4 regions of the Metasolibacillus sp. FSL H7-0170 genome follow, and region 1 is predicted to be linked to each of the others. Evidence: riboswitches for the same ligand, from Rfam matches in the RefSeq annotation. Region 1 holds a riboswitch; each other region holds the start of a gene.
The links. A riboswitch is a leader RNA that binds a small molecule or an ion and turns the genes downstream of it on or off. The one in region 1 is predicted to bind cobalamin.
Positions count from the first base shown of each region.

Region 2: it holds a riboswitch for cobalamin, as region 1 does, so the genes downstream of both, MHH70_RS16755 (precorrin-6A/cobalt-precorrin-6A reductase) here and metE (5-methyltetrahydropteroyltriglutamate--homocysteine S-methyltransferase) in region 1, are expected to answer to the same signal.
Region 3: it holds a riboswitch for cobalamin, as region 1 does, so the genes downstream of both, MHH70_RS08995 (ABC transporter substrate-binding protein) here and metE (5-methyltetrahydropteroyltriglutamate--homocysteine S-methyltransferase) in region 1, are expected to answer to the same signal.
Region 4: it holds a riboswitch for cobalamin, as region 1 does, so the genes downstream of both, MHH70_RS16790 (DUF4430 domain-containing protein) here and metE (5-methyltetrahydropteroyltriglutamate--homocysteine S-methyltransferase) in region 1, are expected to answer to the same signal.

Region 1 covers NZ_CP151964.1:742,915-748,157, forward strand. Annotated here, with positions in the region: gene metE (5-methyltetrahydropteroyltriglutamate--homocysteine S-methyltransferase) at 1-1,832, opposite strand, end outside; cobalamin riboswitch at 2,017-2,199, opposite strand; gene MHH70_RS03470 (hypothetical protein) at 2,376-3,230, opposite strand; gene MHH70_RS03475 (aminotransferase class I/II-fold pyridoxal phosphate-dependent enzyme) at 3,364-4,437, opposite strand; gene cbiB (adenosylcobinamide-phosphate synthase CbiB) at 4,412-5,243, opposite strand, start outside.
Region 2 covers NZ_CP151964.1:3,582,587-3,587,829, reverse strand. Annotated here, with positions in the region: gene MHH70_RS16765 (energy-coupling factor transporter ATPase) at 1-1,071, shown strand, start outside; gene MHH70_RS16760 (ECF transporter S component) at 1,050-1,751, shown strand; cobalamin riboswitch at 1,957-2,141, shown strand; gene MHH70_RS16755 (precorrin-6A/cobalt-precorrin-6A reductase) at 2,305-2,589, shown strand; partial or broken gene MHH70_RS16750 ((4Fe-4S)-binding protein) at 2,969-3,181, shown strand; gene MHH70_RS16745 (GNAT family N-acetyltransferase) at 3,212-3,487, shown strand; gene MHH70_RS16740 (dipeptide ABC transporter ATP-binding protein) at 3,643-4,614, opposite strand; gene MHH70_RS16735 (ABC transporter ATP-binding protein) at 4,598-5,243, opposite strand, start outside.
Region 3 covers NZ_CP151964.1:1,935,640-1,940,882, forward strand. Annotated here, with positions in the region: gene MHH70_RS08985 (adenosylcobinamide amidohydrolase) at 1-997, opposite strand, end outside; gene MHH70_RS08990 (iron ABC transporter permease) at 997-2,001, opposite strand; gene MHH70_RS08995 (ABC transporter substrate-binding protein) at 2,403-3,365, opposite strand; cobalamin riboswitch at 3,476-3,658, opposite strand; gene MHH70_RS09000 (amino acid ABC transporter ATP-binding protein) at 3,738-4,493, opposite strand; gene MHH70_RS09005 (amino acid ABC transporter permease) at 4,513-5,226, opposite strand; gene MHH70_RS09010 (amino acid ABC transporter permease) at 5,239-5,243, opposite strand, start outside.
Region 4 covers NZ_CP151964.1:3,594,122-3,599,364, forward strand. Annotated here, with positions in the region: gene MHH70_RS16785 (S-layer homology domain-containing protein) at 1-1,764, opposite strand, end outside; gene MHH70_RS16790 (DUF4430 domain-containing protein) at 1,843-2,568, opposite strand; cobalamin riboswitch at 2,730-2,929, opposite strand; gene kynU (kynureninase) at 3,251-4,522, shown strand; gene MHH70_RS16800 (cyclase family protein) at 4,522-5,145, shown strand; gene kynA (tryptophan 2,3-dioxygenase) at 5,145-5,243, shown strand, end outside.

The DNA of each region.
Region 1 (5,243 bases):
CCTTCTCTTAATGCGGGCTCGTCTACCTGAATAATGGAAATACCTGCTTGCTCAAGTGCCTCGATTTCCTGACGCAATGCTAATGCAATTTGATATGTCACGTCTTTACGCTCTATATCATCACGCACAAATGACCAATTCAGAATTGTTACAGGACCTGTTAACATTCCTTTCACACGACGCTTTGTTAAGCTTTGTGCATAAAGTGTTTCCTTCACAGTCATCGGCGCTTCCCACGCTACATCTCCGTAAATAATTGGTGGCTTTACACAGCGTGAGCCGTAAGATACTACCCATGCATTTTCAGTAAATGCAAAACCTGCTAGCTTTTCGCCAAAATATTCTACCATGTCTGTCCGCTCAAACTCACCATGCACTAGAACATCAATATCCAGCTCCTCCTGGATTGCAATCCAGCGTGCTGTTTCTCGCTTTAAAAATTCATTGTACACTTCAGTTGTTACATCACCTTTGCGCCATGCATTGCGCTTTTGCTTTACTTCATCTGATTGCGGGAAGCTACCAATCGTCGTTGTAGGAAATAACGGTAATTGTAGCGCCTTCTGTTGAATTGCCACACGCTCTTTATAGGATGTTTTGCGCTCAAAATCTGCTTGCTGAATCATTTGAACTGCCTGTTGTACTCCCTTATTGTTGCGAATAGGATGGTTTTTCAACGCTTCTATCGCCTTCATGCTTGTTGATATGGCGCTATTAGTTGATGTGTCCTGTCCATTCAAATAAGCTGTTACTTCCACAATTTCAACTATTTTTTCATCTGCAAAAGCAAGCGCATCTCGCAAGGTCGAATCGAGCCTTGCTTCAAACTTCGTCGTAATAGGTGTATGCTGTAAATGGCACGAAGGCTGAATCCATAGCTCCTTAGCACCTGAAAGTTGCTCAATTGCCTTCACCGTCGAATATACTTCCGCTAAATTTGCCCGCCAAATATCTCGTCCATTGATGATACCAATAGCTAAAACTTTGTCTCCTGGGAAACCATGCTGACGTAGTGCATTCATATTATGCGTATAGCCATGTATGAAATCTAGCCCAATACCATGAACTGGGAGCTGTGTAAGCTGCTCGTATGCTGATAAGGATTCAAAATATGTTTGTAACATCAATTTCGCTTCTGGTACAGATGCAGAGAGCTGTGCATATATTTCCTGCACAAGTTGAATTTCTTCCTTATCTAATGAAGTAACAAGCGCCGGCTCCTCAAGCTGTATCCATTCCGCGCCAACCTCAGTTAGCTCCTTTATTATTTGTGCATATAAAGGTAAAATGGCTAAAACGAATGACGCTTGAGATACGCGGTCATAGCCCTTTGTTAGTTTTATAAATGTATAAGGGCCAATAAGTGTCGGCTTTGCGGTAATATCAAATGCAGCCTTTGCTTCTATAAAATGCTTTAGCACTGTATTTTCTGTTAACTGTAGTGGTTGCCCTTCGTATTCAGGCACAATATAGTGATAATTCGTATTAAACCATTTCGTCATTTCACTTGCGACTGCCTCTTTATTGCCACGTGCCATAGCATAATAAGTTTGCAAATCAACTTTCCCACCTTGCCAATTAAAGCGCTTTGGTACAAGTCCAAACATAACAGCCATATCCAGCACGCGGTCATAATTGGTAAAATCGCCAACTGATACTACATTCAATCCTAGCTGCAATTGTTTTTCGATGCGACTTAAACGAATTTCCTTTTGCTGTGCTAGAAAATCCTCTTCTGTTATTTCGTGTTTCCAAAACTTTTCTAAAGACTTTTTCCATTGGCGATTTTCCCCAATATATGGATAGCCAATCGTTGTTGTTACATATGCCATTTCACAAACCAACCTTTCAAAATTAGTTTTTTACAACAAAAAACCATTTTCCCTCATTGGAAAATGGCTAATTAATTTATATATCGCAAAAAAACACGTAATGGTATTCCATTCGCTCTTGTTTTATCGCTCGTACTTGTAACATTTATCGTTACTTTTCACCACCTATTTCCACGTAGGTATTTGGTGTGTACTAGATATTGGCAGGTCTCCTGGCTTGTCATCACAGCGCCTCACAGCCTTCCCAGTTTCCCACCAGTGGCATTTGTGATTTGCTCCGACTTACAGTTGCGGGACAGCGTCGGATTTGCACCGACTTCCCTTTTAAGCCAAACCTTCGCTTGGCACCAACTCTTACACATTATTCAATTGTGCTATTACTTTATCATACTTTTATCTAAATGTGCTATCTTTTCTTAATATTTTTATTTCTTTAGTATGTTTTAAAAAAAGCTGTAAAAAGGCGTGTCTCAAAATGAATTTTCAGACACACCCTTCCCCACTGCTCTCAACAATTTGATTTTCCATTAGCAAAGAGCCTCTTTATTTACGCTTTAAAAACAGTAATGCTAATCCAGCTAATATCACAACAATAATTGCTGACATAAGCCAGCCGCTTTTAGTGCTTGCTTCCTCTGCTGCATTAGCCGCTGTTTGCTGTAGCTGTACATAATGCAATGCCATATCTTCTACAGAATTCTCTTCCGCATGATGGTCGTCATGACCATGACTGTGACTATGACCGCCACTTGCTGTTGTAAAATAAGACAGCTCAACAGTGCTACCTATCCAATCCTCTGCCTTGTCAGAAGTTGCAGAAATACGCGGATGTCCAGATAAAGGATATTCATGACCAGCGATGACTAGAATCGTTGTTTTATCTTCCATTTTTACTTCTTCAATCACACCTGTAGGACCAGTAACGAAGCCGCCCATTTGTGGCAATGTATGACCGCCCATATCATCATTCAAATGCGCAAAAATAAAATCGATATATTGTGCCTTTGTCATTGTTGCGTCTGGCTCATCAAGATTTAATGCCTTATGGAAAAGCGCTGTATTTAGCTCCTTATATGTAATATCACCCTCTAACGAGGATACATATTCCTCCTGCAAACTAGCATTTGCTTGCTGCTCAAAATCTTCCCCCTCTAATTGGTAAAAGCCCGCAACCCATGCTGCAAATTCCATACGTGATAAGTTTTTTTCTTGCGCTAGCTTCATATCCTGTCCATTATAACCAAGCAACCCTAAACTATTTAACAATAGTATTTTTTGCGCATTTTCAGCAGTTGGTTCAACGTCCTCATAGATGTTTTTCTCTGTCATAGTATGCGCCGAAACGCTTTGAGCAGCTATTAAAAAGCATAGCCCTAAAAATGCAAATATTTTTTTCATACTTTTTCCTCCCATTATCTATCTGCTTTTTCAGTATAGCCAAGAAATGTGAGTAAAGTATGAAATTACTTTCGTTTTTTTAGGGAATTTTCAAATTCCACACTGCAAGTAATTCGTGCTAAATAAGATGGCTTTATTTGCACCTAAAAAAATGTTCCAATGCTTGCTGAAATGCTGTCATTTTATGCTGTTCTTTCAGCGCAAGGCGGAACCACTCGCCATCCATACCAATAAAATTTTGTGTATGCCGCAGGACAATTCCTTTTTGTAATAGTGAGAAATAAAATTTTGTCGCATCATATGTAGACGGCAAACGGAAGGCTACATAGTTCGTTTTACTCTTCGTCACAATGCAGCCTTTTTCCATCAAAAATGGAATAATTACTGCACGATTTTGTGCTGCCTGCTGCCTTGATTTTGCACAGAAATCCTCTTCCTGCAATGCTTGCATACCAAGTGCAATCGAGATTGCACTGACATTCCAGTGGGGTAGCTCTTGCTTTATTTTGAAGGCATGCTGTGTAAGTGCATAGCCAAGTCTCACACCTGCCATACTATACATTTTTGTCATAGAACGAAGGATAATTAAACGATTAGAGCTAGCTACCAGCTCCGCCATGGACTCTGTCTCATCTGTCCAATCCATAAATGCCTCATCTATAACAAGGTCACAGTCCACTCGCTCTCCATATTGCAATAGTTCAATCAATTGCTTTTTAGGCGTTACAACACCCGTCGGATTGTTTGGATTACAAATATATAAAGCTTTCGCGCCGCACATTGCCTCCTTTAATCGTTCCATCGGCAAAGAATAGTTCGTTAGCTCCTCTACTTCAATTGATTGAATAATAGCCTGCTGCTGCTCCAATGTGCGTGCATATTCAGAGAAGGAAGGCTGCACAATGACAATTTTTTCGCGTGCATAACATCTCGCTAAAGCCATTAAAATTTCTGCCGCACCATTTCCTATAACGATATATTCTGTCGCTACATTATGTCGGTATGCCAACTGACTTCGTAGTGGCTCTGCATCCTCATGCGGGTAGGCGGCGATTTCTTGAAATAACGATGTCCAAATAGCCCCAAAGCTTGCTGGTGGTCCTAAGAAGTTAACGTTTTCACTTAAATCAATGATTTGCTCCGGCATTTCAAGCTCTAACTCTCGATACAATGTACTTGGATTAGCTCCATGTGCTGGATATCGCATAAATAACACCTCCTATTAATAACGTAAAAATAATCGTCACTGTGTATAGATGCTGTATAGTGTGCAAAATATGCTGTTTATTTAATTCTACGGTCGGCTCCCCCATATACGCACGAAACGTTGTTTTACCTTGATACATATTTTCACCACCGAGACGAATGCCTAGCTGTAAAGCAGTTGCAGCTTCTAAATAGCCGCTATTTGGGCTTGGATGCTTCTTAGCATCGCGTAGCCAGTAGCGAAGTCGCGTTTGCATTGAAAAAGGACCTTCGTTTTTCGTACATAGTAAAATAAAAAATCCTGTTATACGGCTTGGTATAAAGTTCGCCACATCATCAAGCTTTGCAGCAAAGCATCCAAACTGGCAGTAGCGCTCGTTACGATAGCCAACCATTGAATCGAGTGTATTGATTGCCTTATAGACCCACACACCTGTCGCACCAAAGAACAGCGCATAAAAAATCGGTGCCGTAATACCGTCACTTGTATTTTCAGAAACTGTTTCAACAACACCACGAACAATATCAGGCTCCTCTAAATGTTCTGTATCACGCCCGACAATCCAACTAAGCTTCACTCGTGCCTCTGCTATATCTCCTCGCTGCAATGCATGATAAACGACTAACGCTGCATCCTTCAAACTCTTTTGTGCAATGGCAATGGCGATAAAAATAACTTCAAGCACCGCAGCCAGCCATAGCGACACAAGCCCAGCCAAATAAATGATGAGCCAAACGATAAGCCCTGTAACAATAATGACAATTAGCGCTGTTACGGCTCCTTTTAGATAGCGTGCTGCCCCACCA
Region 2 (5,243 bases), 1.1 Mb from region 1:
ATTATTTTAATTGAGCACCGTTTAGAAGAAGTGTTACCACTTGCCGACCGAGTATTTATTATGGATGAGGGCAGCATTTTATTCGACGGTCCACCAAAGGCAATTTTAAAGAAGCTACCAGCGAATCATGCGATGCTGACAGCACTGCCGACCGCAATGAAGATTTTCCATCTACTGAACGGAGTAGGGCCCGTCCCTCTTACAATCCGCGAGGGACAACGCTGGCTTAGCAACCAGCAATTCAACGCTGCCTCATCGCATATGCTAGCAACAACAGAAAAAAATACAGCAAATATTGTATTAGAGGCAAAGGATGTTGCCTTTCGCTACGAAAAAAATGGTTTAGATATTGTTCAGCATTTTAATCTACAAGTAAGGGAATGTGAGTTTTTAACAATTATCGGTGGTAATGGCACTGGGAAATCTACAGTGCTTGCTATTTTAGCAGGACTCCAAAAGCCTTATCGTGGCAAATTATTATTATTTAATAAAGCTTTAAAAAGCTACAGCAACAAAGAATTGTATCAGCAATATTTAACTTTATTACCGCAGGACCCAAAATCATTATTTGTACAAAAAACAGTTCGCCAAGAGCTAGATGATATGGCTTATTTACATAAAATAGAAGATAGAAAAATACAAGAGACGATTCAATTATTTAACTTAACACATTTGCTTCATCGACATCCGTATGATTTAAGCGGTGGGGAACAGCAAAAATTAGCACTTGCAAAGCTTTTATTAATGGAACCTAAAATTCTGCTACTAGATGAACCGACAAAAGGACTAGATGCACATGCAAAAGAAGAACTCGCGAAAATAATAAAGGATTTACAAGTAAAAGGTATGACCATTATTATGGTGACACATGATATTGAATTTTCAGCCCAATATAGCAGTAGATGTGCCTTGTTTTTTGATGGCAATATCGTATCAGAGGATGAGCCTCGCGCGTTTTATAGTGGAAACAGCTTTTATACAACGGCTGCCCATCGAATAACAAGAGAACAATTGAGCAATGCCATTACATGTGAGGATGTCGTTACTTTATGTCAAAAAACATTCGTTTAATCATCTCTCTATTTGTCATCTTAGTGTTAATTCCTCTTACTTTATATGCGGGTATTACATTATTTGCTGATAGGAAATATTATTTTATTTCAATTGTCATTATAATTTTAGCATCTGTTCCCTTTTTCCTGTCATTTGAACGGAGAAAGCCTCAGCCGCGCGAAATTTTAGTAATAGCCGTAATGTCTGCTATTTCAGTGGCGGGTCGAGCGTTATTTGTCATTACCCCCGGCTTCAAGCCGGTCGCTGCAATCACAGCGATTACAGGTTTTTCACTTGGAGCGGAGGCAGGTTTTTTAACAGGAGCCATTTCTGCATTAGTATCAAATATGTTTTTTGGACAGGGTCCTTGGACGCCATTTCAAATGTTTATGTGGGGAATGATTGGCTTTATAGCAGGTTTGCTCGGTAAAACAGGTATCATGCATAAAAAAATTCCTCTTATTTTATTCGGTATTTTTGCAGGCGTTTTCTTTTCCTTCGGTATGGACATTTGGGGAACGATTTCCATGTACGGTGTTTTCAGCTGGGAAGCTTATGTACTTGCGTTAACTTCCGCTGTACCATTTATGATTGTTTATGCTGTTTCCAATGTGATTTTTTTATTATTATTAGAAAAGCCTATAAGGGAAAAACTCGAGCGTATTAAAAATAAATATGGCGTATTGGCTTCCAAATAAGCCCAATTGAAAAATGAGAATGAGTTAGGCTTGCTTTCATGCTAGTTGAAATAGAAGTGACAAGTGCCCCCGTAAACCTTCTAACGAAAATACATTAGTTGGAGGAAATGCGCCAACCGCAATGGAAATCAGCGCTCTATTAAGCACATTCTTAAAATAAAACAGTTGAAATTTGCATAAAATATGTTATCGTAAAATCATAATCGAATATGATGGTTAAATGAGTGCTTAGCAATGCTGAGGTAAAAGGGAAATTAGTGAGAAGCTAATGCAGCCCCCGCTACTGTAAGTGCAGATGAAATCACGAAAATCACTGTTCAAGCGAATGGGAAGATGTGAAAGTAAAAAGAAGCACGAGCCAGGAAACCTGCTCGTTTAATTAGTCACTTGCTTTTCGGAGGGAGAAGTATAGGCGAGACATCAAATGTAAGGAATGTGTATATACGAATATATACGCACTTTTTAAACATGGAATCTCATAGCCTGTATCTCTTCACTTTTAGAGATACAGCTTTTTTATTTTTAAGCACGTTAGACCATGAGGAGGGCTCATATGATTTTATTTATAGAAGGAATAAATGAAACTCGAGAATTAGCTGTCACTTTACAACAACAAGGGCACACTCTTATCACAAAAGGTACTTGCCTGGCTGGCACCTTTTTAATTAGCGATTTATCAGTTAATGAAATAGTTGATATGATTACACAACACGAGATTACTTGTGTTGTCGATGCTAGTCATCCCTTTGCTGAAGAAGCATCAAAAACAGCTATGGAAGCTGCTATCAATTGTGGAGTATCCTATGTGCGTTATGAACAACCTCAATTGCTTATGTAATCAATTACAATGTGACGCAATTGATTGTTAGTTGAACCAATCGGGCTTTTACGGGTAGTTAATCTCTCACTTATCCTTTAGCGTATTTTCACTTAAATCTTGCAGTGGCCGTCTTACTGCCCGTTAATGCGGGATAAAGTGAACCTTCAATCCGTGGATGCTTTTCTCCACGGATTGTTAGTTGAACCACTCGGGCATTTACGGGCAGTTAATCTCCCACTTATCCTTAGCATATTTTCACATAAGTTTTGAAGTGGGCGTCTTACTGCCCGTTAATGCGGGACAAACTATAAGTGATATTTTTCATTGCCATCTTTTAATGTTTTAAGTAAGATAAAAACAAGCTTTCATATTACATTATGAGGGAGGATGGGTGAAAATGAGTGAACAACAATTATTAAACGCTGGTTATCGTAAATATAGTGGAGAAAAAATCGACGTTTTTTACTCAAAGGATTTATGTGAGCATGTTGGGAACTGTGTTAAAGGGAGCATTGATGTGTTCAATCCAAAAAGAAAACCGTGGGTACTAGTAGATGCTAAATCTGCTGATGAGGTAGCTCGTATTATTGACACATGCCCAACAAAGGCGTTGCAATATGTCTTTAGGAAGGAAGCAATTATGGAAATTACTATTGAAGAAAAACGAGTTATCGCTACAAAAGATGGTGTAGAACTTGGCGAGATGACATTCGTCAATTCCAACGATAAGTTTTATATTATTGACCATACGGGTGTTTATGATGCTGCACGTGGGTTAGGTGTCGGTAAAAAAATGGTACAGGCATTTGTTGAACATGCACGCACAAACAATATAAAGATACTTCCATTATGCCCATTCGCTAAAGCTGAGTTTGAAAAAAATCACGAGAGCTATGCGGATGTCTTGCATTCTTAATGTAGTAACGGCTCCCCATGCTTCTTCTGTGAAGAATGCGAAGCCGTAGCAAAGTGATATTGCTTTCCACGACAAAAAGAAGGTGTCTCAAAATAGCTTTTCAAACACCCTCTTTCTGTATATAAAATTCCATTGATTATAGGCTCACTTTATTATCAAGAATGTAAGTGACACGCTACTGCCCTTGAGTCATTTGTAAATTGTAGTTGTGGCTGCTCCGTTTTGCATTTTTCCATTGCAAATGGGCAGCGAGTATGAAAGTGGCAGCCAGTTGGTGGTGATGTTGGACTTGGCAAATCTCCTTTTATAATGATGCGCTCTTTACTTTTTTCCTCTGTTACTTGAGGTACTGCTGAGATAAGCGCCTCTGTATAAGGATGTAAAGGTTTGGAAAATATCGTTTCCGTATCGCCAATTTCTACAATTCTCCCTAAATACATAACCATTATTCGGTCTGCTATATATTGAACAACAGAAAGGTCATGCGTGATAAACATATAGGTTAAATCATATTCCTCTTGTAAATCCTTCAGTAAATTCAATATTTGAGCTTGGACAGATATATCGAGTGCTGAGACAGGTTCATCTGCAATAATTAACTTCGGATTTAAGACAAGCGCTCTAGCTATCCCGATACGCTGACGTTGACCGCCACTGAATTCATGTGGGTATCGCGATAAATAGGATTCGTCTAACCCCACATCTTTCATAATGTTTTTAATAATTTTTTGCCGTTCCTGCTTTGTTCCAATTTTATGAACAATTAATGGCTCTAATAAGGTTCTCTCAATCGTCCATCTAGGATTTAAGCTTGCGTAAGGGTCTTGGAAAATCATTTGCATACTGCGACGTACTTCCTTTAATTTTGGTCCTTTGCAATTCATTAAAGACTTGCCCTCAAGCAAAATATCACCTGTTGTAGCTTCTAATAATTGAATAATGACTTTAGCTAAAGTTGATTTTCCGCAGCCACTTTCACCAACAATCCCTAATGTTTCGCCTTTTTTAATATGAAAATCGACATTATCAACAGCCTTTACAACTGTAGCACCCGCTTTGTTTTTTTTCATCGGATAATATTTTTTGAGCTCTTTTACATTTAGTATTACTTCATCCTTGATTTCCATTCGTACTCACCGCCTCGTTTTCATATAACCAACAAGCAACGCTCGTCTGATTTTCTTGAGTTATTAATTCAGGTGGTACTTCATGACATTTTTTCATTGCTTGTGGACAACGATCCGCAAATCTACAGCCTTTAGACCAATTTCCCGGTCTTGGCACGTTTCCTTTAATATACGATAATCGTGCTTGTCCAGCTGCTGTTGTTGGTAAAGATGCTAATAATCCTTGTGTATAAGGATGTAAAGGCTTATGCAATACATCCTTAACCTTACCTATTTCTACAATGCGCCCAGCATACATAACCGCTACACGATCACAGGATTCATGTACAACACCTAAATCATGTGTGATTAACATCAATGCCATATTATTATTTGCCTGAATTTCTTTAATTAAATCTATAATTTGTGCTTGTATCGTAACATCTAAAGCGGTAGTCGGTTCATCTGCTATAAGTAATTTAGGCTTGCATATAATTGCCATAGCAATCATAATTCTTTGACGCATACCGCCTGATAACTGGTGAGGATAGTTTTTTACGATTTCTTCAGGTCTTGATATGCCGACTTGTTTAATTAATTGAATAATTTCTTCTTTTCGCTCTGATTTATTTAATTTCGTATGAATTTTT
Region 3 (5,243 bases), 1.2 Mb from region 1:
AGTTATGAGCCCTTAAAAATGACTCTACCTCGTCCTTCATATTTTCAGCATGATAAGTAGTTTCGACAGTGCGATTAATAAAGGTCGTATACCAGCCCATACCTGCATTATAAACTGCTGATGATACAACCTTTAGCGGTGCCTCCGCTTGAAAGTGCACATAGCTGTCCGTTATTGCGAAATGCTCCTTCGTCACCGGCGCGAATACATTTTCCTGCTTGAGCCTTGGTAGCTGCGTTACTTGAGGCTTTGGTAGCTCTGGATGTGCATATGTAGTCACCCTTGCCCCGTAGACCTCTGCAATTTGCGCTTCTAGTAACACCTCATGCGGCTTGCCGAATGCCTTGACTTGCCCCTTATCCATTAACAAAAGCTCGTCACAATACAATGCTGCTAAGTTCATATCGTGAAAAACTGATACTACCGTTAATTCACATTCTAACGCTTGTTTGCGAATCATATCTAATATTTGCTGCTGATGCGCAATATCTAAATGATTTGTCGGCTCATCAAGCAATAAAAGATTCGCACATTGCGCAAGTGCCTGTGCGATAAAAGTGCGCTGCTGCTCACCGCCCGATAAATATTCCAAATAAGCATGCTCATATTGTTGCACACCTGTTTGTCGCATCGCCGTTTGTACAGCCTGCTCATCTTGCTCCGACCAACTGGCAAAGAAACTAGATTGATGCGGATAACGACCGAGCGACACCGCATCACGTACAGAATTGGAAAAAGCGTTAGCATGTAACTGAGGCAGTACAGCCATTTTTTTCGCAAGCTCCTTCGTTGAATAGGCATCAATTCCCTTACCATCGAGTAAAATTTGTCCACTTATTGTAGGTAAAACGCCGCTAATCACCTTTAACAATGTAGATTTGCCACTACCATTCGGTCCGAGAATCCCCAGTATTTTCCCTTTAGATACTGTGAATGAAACATTTTTAATAATCGGTGTCGCACCGTAGCCACCAGAAATTTGCTCTACTTGTAGCATTATGCTCCCCCTTTTCTACGTTGCTTGTAAAAAATATAAGCAAAAATGGGCGCACCGATAAATGCTGTAATGACCCCAATAGGCAGCTCTGTTGGGGCAATGATTGTACGTGACACTAAATCGCAAATCACGAGAAGGCTTGCGCCATTAATGAGCGATAAAATTAGCAGCAAACGGTGGTCTGCTCCGACAAGCATGCGCACCATATGTGGCACGACAAGCCCAACGAAACCAATCGTACCAGAGACGGCAACCGCAGCACCTGTCAGTATAGAACCACCAGCTAAAATAATATATTTACTGCGCTTCACATCAACGCCTAAATGCTTTGCACGCTCTTCTCCGTAAACCATCGCATTCAGCTCACGACGGTTTAACCAAATTAAAAGTACACCGATAATAACGAACGGGATAATCATTTGCACATATGGCCAGCCGCGCATCGAAACGCTACCAAGTAGCCAGCCCATAATCATTCGTAGCTGCTCCCCTGTCAACGCAATCATTAAAGAAATACAGGAACCTAAAAAAGAGCTAAAAATAACCCCAGTTAATATTAATGTCTCCATTTTCATCGTTCGGTCAACAAGGCGCGCAAAAGTCATCACAATGATCATTGTTATCGCTGCGCCAAGCATACTAAAAATCGGCAATGTGAAAACGCCAAGCATCGGAAGCGATACTGAAAAATAAATAGTTGCCACTGCACCGACAGAGGCCCCTGACGAGATACCGAGCGTATATGGATCAGCGAGTGGGTTTTTTAATAAACCTTGAAATGCCGCCCCCGCTATCGCCAGCGACGCACCAACGAGCGCAGCAAGCATTACTCTAGGCATTCGAATATTCCATAAAATACTGTAGGCGGTTGGGTCAGCCTCTCTATCCCATAAAGTAGATAGCGGTATGTTCACTGAACCTACCGCAACTCCTAACCATATACTTATGAGTAGTAATGCAATTGATATGACATATGCAATTACTGCCTTTTTATTTTGACTCAAATAGAATCGCCTGCCTTTAAATAAACGCTTATTCTGGAGTAGGGCTATCCAAAAAGGGAATTTTGTATTGGTATCGTATTAAAAGGGAGATTTTCGTTTCTTCTCTATCGCTTAGGAATATAAACCTTTTACCAAAGAGTCATCGTCCAAAACGCTGATTATAGACGTTTTTTTAGATGTCCCCTTTATTTGGAATAATCAACAAATGTTCAATTTCTTATAATTCTTTTAGGCAGCCCTCATCCAGACTTATCCCGCATTAACGGGCAGTAAAACGCCCACTTCAAGACTTAAGTGACAATACGTTAAAAGATAAGTGCGAGATTAACTGCCCGTAAATGCCCGAGTGGGTCAACTAACAATCAGTGGGGATGAGGAATCCCACTGATTGAAGTTTCACTTTATTTAAAAATTTCTGGATACATTGCCTTTGCAATTGATTCTACCCCATCCGCAATGCGAGGACCTTGACGGCTTGTCATACTGCCATCTACAGTGTAAACTGCGCCGTTTTTCACCGCATCCATTTCAGCAAATGCTGGGTTATTTAAAACTGCGTCCACATCTTCTGCGTATGTCACGATAATTGTGCTTGGATTGCTTGCAACAAAATCCTCTGGACTATACATTGGCCATTCATCCGCTTCAACAACGTTTTTAATATTGATTGCTTTTAGCATCTCATCCATAAATGTGTTTTGACCAACTGCATAAATATCTGGTGTCATACCAACAACAACGAAAGCTGATTTTTCTTCTTGTCCTTCCACTTTTGCCTGTATATCAGCTAGCTTCGTTTTAATAGATTCCACCATTTTCTCTGCTTCTTCTACTTTACCTGTTAAAGTACCGATTTGTTCCATTGTCATATATGTTTCTTCAAATGTTGCCGCATTTTTAACGACGAACACCGTTACGCCCGCTGCTTCTAATTGCTCTAATGCTGGCTCAACTGCGAACATGCTTGATTCATGTGCAAAAACAATATCGGGCTGTAAGGAGACGATTTTTTCAACATTGTATTCCATGCTACCGACTCTTTCTTTTTCAGCTACTGCTGGTGGATAATCATCAATATCGTTGACGCCAACAACCTCATTTTCTAAATTTAAAGCAAATAAAATTTCTGTATTTGATGGTGTTAAAGAGATGATTTTTTCTGGTGCATGCTCAAGCGTAACCTCTCTGCCTAAAGCATCTGTTACTGTCGCAGGAAAGGCTGCTGCGAGCTCGTCCGTTTCTTGCTGTACTTCTGTTTGCTGCTCATCTTGCGTTTGTGGCTCCTTATTGTCATCCTGTCCACACGCTGCAAGCAAGCCTGTTGCTAACAGCATCGTCATTATAATTGACCAAAACTTTTTCACTTCTAATTCCTCCTAATTAAACAAAATAACAAAAAAATCCCTCGACAAATACGAGAGATTATAATAGGGCACTATTAAAATAGCGGCGCCACCCTATCCTCGTAGGTTGTCATTGGCTTTACACGAAAGGCAGGTCTCCTGGCTTATGCATCATACATCTCTAGCGCCTTCCCAAAAATTCAGTGGCATACCGCTAGAAACTAGCATTTACAGTGGCGGGACCGCATCAGATTTTCACTGATTTCCCTTTTACTCCTTATCATCTACAAGGAACCTTTTGTGCTTCACTATGAACTTTTTTATCTTTGACAATGAATAAAATCTCAATGTCTCCACTTTAATTATAGCGAAAAAATTGAGATTGTGTAGGTGCTAAATATGGTAGTTATACTCTTCAGGTAGTACGCGACGTAAAAACTGCTTTGTGCGCTCCTCTTTTGGTTGTACAAAAATCTCATGCGCGGAGCCTTCCTCAACAATTTGACCTCCATCCATAAAAATGACATGGCTTGCTACATCTCGCGCAAATGACATTTCATGTGTGACGACAATCATCGTTGTGCCAGACTTCGCGATTGTTTTCATGACCTCTAAAACTTCCCCTACAAGCTCGGGGTCAAGCGCTGATGTCGGCTCATCAAATAAAATTACATCAGGCGATAATACAATAGCTCGGGCTATACCAACCCGCTGCTGCTGACCACCAGATAATTGACTTGGGTAGGCATCATATTTATGCGTCAAACCTACTTGATCGAGTGCCTCTTTCGCAAGTCCATACGCCTGCTCCTTATTCATTTTCCTACCTATAATTAAGCCTTCTGCGACATTTTCCAGTGCCGTTTTATTATGAAATAAATTATAATTTTGAAATACAAAGGCGGTTTTTTTACGTACAGCAAGCACTTCCTTTTTAGAGGCATTTTTTAAATCAACTGTTATTTCACCAAAGCTCGCCGTTCCTTTATCCGCACGCTCCAAAAAATTAATACAGCGCAGCAATGTTGTTTTACCTGAACCACTGGGACCTAAAATAACAACAACATCCCCTTTTGAAACAGTTAAATCAACGCCCTTTAAAATCTCATTGCGCCCGAATGATTTATGAATATTTGTAATTTGTAGCATCAGCTCTCCCCCTTTACATTTAACTTTGAAGATTCATTTTATAGCGACTTAAATAGCGTTCATAGCGTTTAAATAAATACTCTACCGTCATACATAAAATTAAATAAACGATGAAAATATCGATATATGCCTCTAAATAATTGTAGCCAACATTAGCAGCAACCTTCGCCTTCAATGTAATTTCCTGTAACGAAATGGCATAACCAAGCGATGTCGCCTTAATCAAATTAATCGTTGCTGTACATAAATTAGGTAGCGCCACTACCAAAGATTGTGGAATCACAATACGCCAGTAAGCCTGTGCCGTTGTCAAGCCAACAGAATGCGCCGCCTCTAGCTGCCCTTTAGGAACAGTTTGCAATGCAGAGCGGAACACCTCAGTTAAAACTGCGGCTGTATTGAACGTAAATATAATAAGGGCATACCATAATGGATTCACATCATAAATGGAGTAATTGATATTATATTTTTCAAATAGACCTGCTAAAATGAGTGGGATGCTGCTGTAGAGCACAAAAATTTGAATAATTACTGGCGTGCCACGCACAAAAGACACATAAATTTTTGTTAAACGGTTAATAATCGGCACTTCATAAATACGCGACATGGCAAGTAGAAAAGCTAAAGGTATTGCTAATATAAGCGATACAATCGTTACCAATAACGCAATTGGCACACCGCTCACCGCAACCCAAAAGGTATTTATTAAAAATGCTATATTAATAAAATCCATGCACATCACTCCTTATG
Region 4 (5,243 bases), 1.1 Mb from region 1:
TGCAGTAAGTGCAATAATTACTCGAGACCAATCTGTTGATTGGCTACCTATTTTCCCATTTGTTGCTTTTACATGTTTTACGAGATTGCTATAATATTGCTCATAATAATCTTTATATTTATCAGAATTGTCACCACGAGCTAATGTTAAAATTGTCCATTCTGAGCCATAAGTAGGTATAGCTGAGCTTGATAATAAATAATTGGCAACAGCATGATAGGCATCGACTGTAGGAGGTTGCAATTCTATTAAACGTTTTTGTAAAGCCTCTAATATTGCATAGTTTGTGACACGAGTTTTGAATTCATCTAGCAATTGGTCATAGGCCAGCTGTGCCTCAATTACTTTCGATCTGTCAGCCCAAACTAGTGTTTCTACAGAAGGAAGCGCATCAATTTTAGAGATAACTAGATTGATATCACCTTCTGCATTCAGTATTTTTTCTTTTTCTAACAAAGTATTATAGTTGCCTATGCGACTTTGCCAGTTTCCAGGGTCTGTTATACGTAATAAGCTTTGATACGCATCTTTAGCTGCTTTTAATTGCTCAAAAGCGAATGGGCTAGTTACATCAATGGCATCAATTAACAATGCTACATATTTTGCTTCCTTGGCAAAAAGCTCTTGTTTGTTTGTGACGTCATCTTTAAACGGTTGATTTACAGGGGGTAAACTAGGGACCCATGGATTAGGCACTGTTCGGACGCTAGTTATGCCATTATACTTTTTTCTAGCATAGTCTAGAGATTCTTTTATTATCGGATTTACTGTTAAATCTTCTATTTCTGGAAGTGCGTCAATAGCAAGAATTGCATATTTAACTTCTTTTTCAGCTAACGCATGATCAAGAGCTTCTAATGTTGAATCAGTCGGCTTCCATCGACCGCTAATGTTGAAAAGAGATGTATATACTTTACGTATTTCTTCAAGCTGAGCACTAAGATTTGCATCTAAAGTCGTTATTTGCTCAACAGGAGGTGTCGCATTAGTTGGATCGGTCATATAGTTGATGGCGAAGTTAGCTTCTTTTTGACGTAACAGTTGTTGATAAGGCGTCGTATCGAATATATTTCGTATGCCTAACTGTTGTAATTTAGCTTCTTTTTCTCTAATTGCAAGTAGTTGTTGATAAATCGCTTCGGTTGGTTCTAATTCATCAGGCAATGCGATAATTAAATCGCTTATTTCCTTTACTGCCTCTGGAACAACCTGAACTTTAACAGTTTTAGATATTGTATCTACGGTAGCAGTAATCTCTGTATCTCCAATGCCGACAGCTGTTATGAGCCCATCGGCATCAACTGCTGCAACTTCAGGATTACTCGAAGTCCATGTAATTATGGCGCTATCATCTGTAGTTGGGATAGAAGCAGTAAGTTGAGCTGTATCACCCGATTTTAATAATAAAGGTCCCTCTGGATTCAGCTGGATAGCATTAATTAAAAGCGGTGTAAATTCCATAAAAGGAGCTAATCCATCTGAATCACCTAATGGTATCTGTTGCCCAAGCTCGCTTTCAGATTTTAATACATTATCTTGCTCTGTTGAATCTTCCAATTCTATTTCATTATTAGGCTCTATAGCATTATCTTGTTCTATTAAATTATCAAGATTACTATCGCTGATTTCATTAGTATTTTCAATGTTTAGCTCGTTTATTTCTCCTTCTAAATGCTGTGCTTTAATTACACTAACTGGAGAGAATAGTGATAATACTAAAATAAAGACAAGTGCTATATGCAGTTGTTTTTTCCATATAGTCAATTCAAAATCACACCTTTATAAATAGTTAAATACTGACAAGGAAAGAGTGTATCACCTTGTCAGTATTAGTTGACTTAGCTATTGTACTTCGATTTCAAGAGGATCACTTGCTAAACCGCCAAGTAATGCACTAGCAGAGGCCGTAATGATAATAGTGCCTGCATTTGCTTGACCTGCAAATGTAATGACAGCTTGTTGATTTGTATTCACAGTAATCGACTGCGCTGTTAATGCAGTTGTACCTGTATTAATTGTCCAATTTGCTAAATTAGAAGCCGCCACAGTATTAAATAAATCACCAGTTAAATTTACTGTAACAGATGGATTTACATCATCGACAGCAACTGTATTTGTAGTCTTTAATTGAGCCCAAGTTGTGTAATACACACGAACTACATCATTAGCAGATAATACATAAGCGTCTAATCCAACAGTGGGACTGTTACCATTTACTGTATATACCCAGCCATCCCAGCCACCTAGGCTACCAGCTGCTAGTCCTTCGATTGACTCAAGATATGGACCAAAAGTAGGGTGAACTGTTACGACATAAGACTTGTTTTGAGCTGTTAATACTTGCTCTAAAAATGATAATGCAGTTGTACTAGCAGTAACATCTTGAGTTGTAGAAGTAACAATAGGTGTGCCATATAATCCATCAACAGATAAGGAAACATTTGACACTGTTGCTCGTTGTACCTCATTTACCGGCTGTAATACCGCCGCACTTGCTGCTGGTGATACGAGCGAAACTGCCAAAAGCAGGGCAAACGCTAGATGCCACCATTTTTTGAATTGAACCATTTACAAAACCTCCTATTTTTTATTTCGTGAATGTTTTGCAGTTAACTCAAAAATAAAAAGATGCTCCTCCAAAAAGGGGAAGCATCTCATGGAAAACAGAAAATAGGCATAGTGTGCCTGTCCGTCTATTTGCCGTAAGTTCTCCTAGCTTCCGAAGAGAGTTAATACGATGAAATAAAGGCAGGTCTCCTGGCTCGTGTATCCTAGTTCAGAACCTTCCCATCTACTAGAGGCATTTTTCCTCGTTGGACAGTGGTATACTCTGTAGTCATCTACACTTACAGTTGCGGAAACAGCTTCGGTTTTGCACCGAATTCCCTATTAAGCTCATAAATTGAGCACCTTTATTCTGCAATTACTATTCACTTATTGGTAAGTGTAGCATAATTCTCTGGTTTTCGAAATAGTTAGAAAAAGAGAAAAGACCATCTGAAATAATAAACGTTTCAGATGACCTCCTTTAAATTTAAAATATTACATCATATTTGCAATTTGTAGCGTTCTTTTTAGTATTTTTGCCGTTTGTCCACGAGTTAATGGAACTTTTGGCTCAAAATTTCCATTCTCTTTTCCTGTCATAATATTAAGGCTATTTAATAGCTCAATATAAAGGTTTTCTCATATCCCTATGAATGTTACTATCAATTTGAGTGTTAAAAATAAGAAGAGGGGTGGCTGACGCATGACAGCAAACACATGGGCATATGCCAAACGCTTAGATGAAACATATGAAATTGCCTCAATGCGGGAGGAGTTTTATATGCAAGAGGGGCGTATTTATTTCGATGGCAATTCATTAGGGCTGATGTCAAAGCGTGCAGAAAAGACGTTACACAGCTTGATGAATTCATGGAAAGAATACGGTATTGATGGTTGGACAAAGGGCGAGCATGCTTGGTTTTTCCTTGCTGAGAAGCTTGGTGCACAAATGGCACAAATTGTAGGCGCACAAAAGGAAGAGGTAGTTGTCACTGGCTCGACAACGAGCAATTTACATCAGCTCGTTGCGACATTTTACAAGCCAGAGGGAAAGAGAACGAAGATTTTAGCGGATGAATTAAATTTCCCCTCTGATATTTATGCTTTAAAATCACAACTAGCATTAAAGGGTTATGATGAGTCACATTTAATTCGTGTGGCATCACGAGATGGGCAAATGCTAGATGAAGAAGATATTATTGCGGCAATGACAGATGAAGTAGCATTAATTGTTTTACCGGGTGTGCTTTATCGCAGTGGGCAAATTTTAAATATGGAGCAATTAACGAAGGCAGCACATGAACGTGGTATTATAATTGGCTTTGATTTATGTCATTCAGTTGGCTCAGTTGTACATCATTTACATGACTGGAATGTGGATTTTGCTTTTTGGTGCACGTATAAGCATTTGAATGGCGGACCGGGTAGTACAGGGGCTCTTTTTGTGCATGAGAAGCATTTTGGGACAGCACCGGGCTTAGCTGGCTGGTTTGGCTCAAATAAAGAAAAGCAATTTACGATGAGTCATACATTTGAGCCAGCATTTGAGGCTGGGGGCTTTCAGGTAGGAACACCAAATGTGTTGAGTATGGCGCCATTGTTAGGAGCGCTTGGGTTGTTTAATGAAATGGGCATTGATAATGTGCGAAAGCGTTCGTTGGCATTATCAGATTACATGCTGCAATGCGTGGAGGATATGCTTGGTGAATATAGCTTTAAAGTGTGTAGCCCAGTAGAGCATGAAAGGCGTGGTGGTCATATTTATCTAGAGCATCCAGATGCCGCACGCATTTGCAAGGCATTGAAGGAGCGCGGTGTTATTCCTGATTTCCGTGCACCACAGGGGATTCGCTTAGCGGCAGTTGCAATGTATAACACATTTGAAGAAGTGTATAAATGTTTTGAAATTTTAAAGGATATTATGGAAACGAAAGTATATGAGAAATTTACGAATGAAAGAGAGATTGTAGCGTAATGGGGTGGATTGATATAACACAGCCGTTGAACAAAAATATCGCGACATGGGCAGGCGATACAAAATTTATCTATGAAACGGTTGCAACAAAGGAGCATACAGGCTCTGTCAATGTCGGTATGCTACAGATGAGCCTTCACTCAGGCACGCATATGGACGCACCATTTCATTTTGATAACAATGGACAGACATTTGAGCAGCTTGATTTAGAGCGCTGTATCGGAAAAGTGGTCGTTGTGGAATGCTTGGATAGTGAATTTATTGAAATGTCGCATGTTGCAGGGAAAATTACAGGAGTAAATGCTGTATTTTTTAAAACAAAAACGCTAGCTAACGCACATATTTTTCCTCAGGAAGTACCTACACTAACAATAGAAACTGTAGCGTATTTAAAAGAAAGCGACATTAATTTAATTGGAGTGGATGTGCCATCAGTTGATAAAGTAACTTCAAAGGAGCTACCAATACACCATGCGCTAGTAGAGAGTGATATTTATATAGTAGAAAACTTATTGCTTGAGCATATCAAAGCAGGGCGCTATGAGATGATTATTTTACCTCTATTAATAGAAGGAGCAGATGGTAGTCCTGTAAGAGCAGTCATCAAAGAGGAGGAGCAATAATGTCGAACAATTACAAGCCATTTGAAGATGAGAAAAAAATCGTTACGGATTTCAAAGACCGTATGACCTATACAGATTATTTACATTTAAACGAGGTT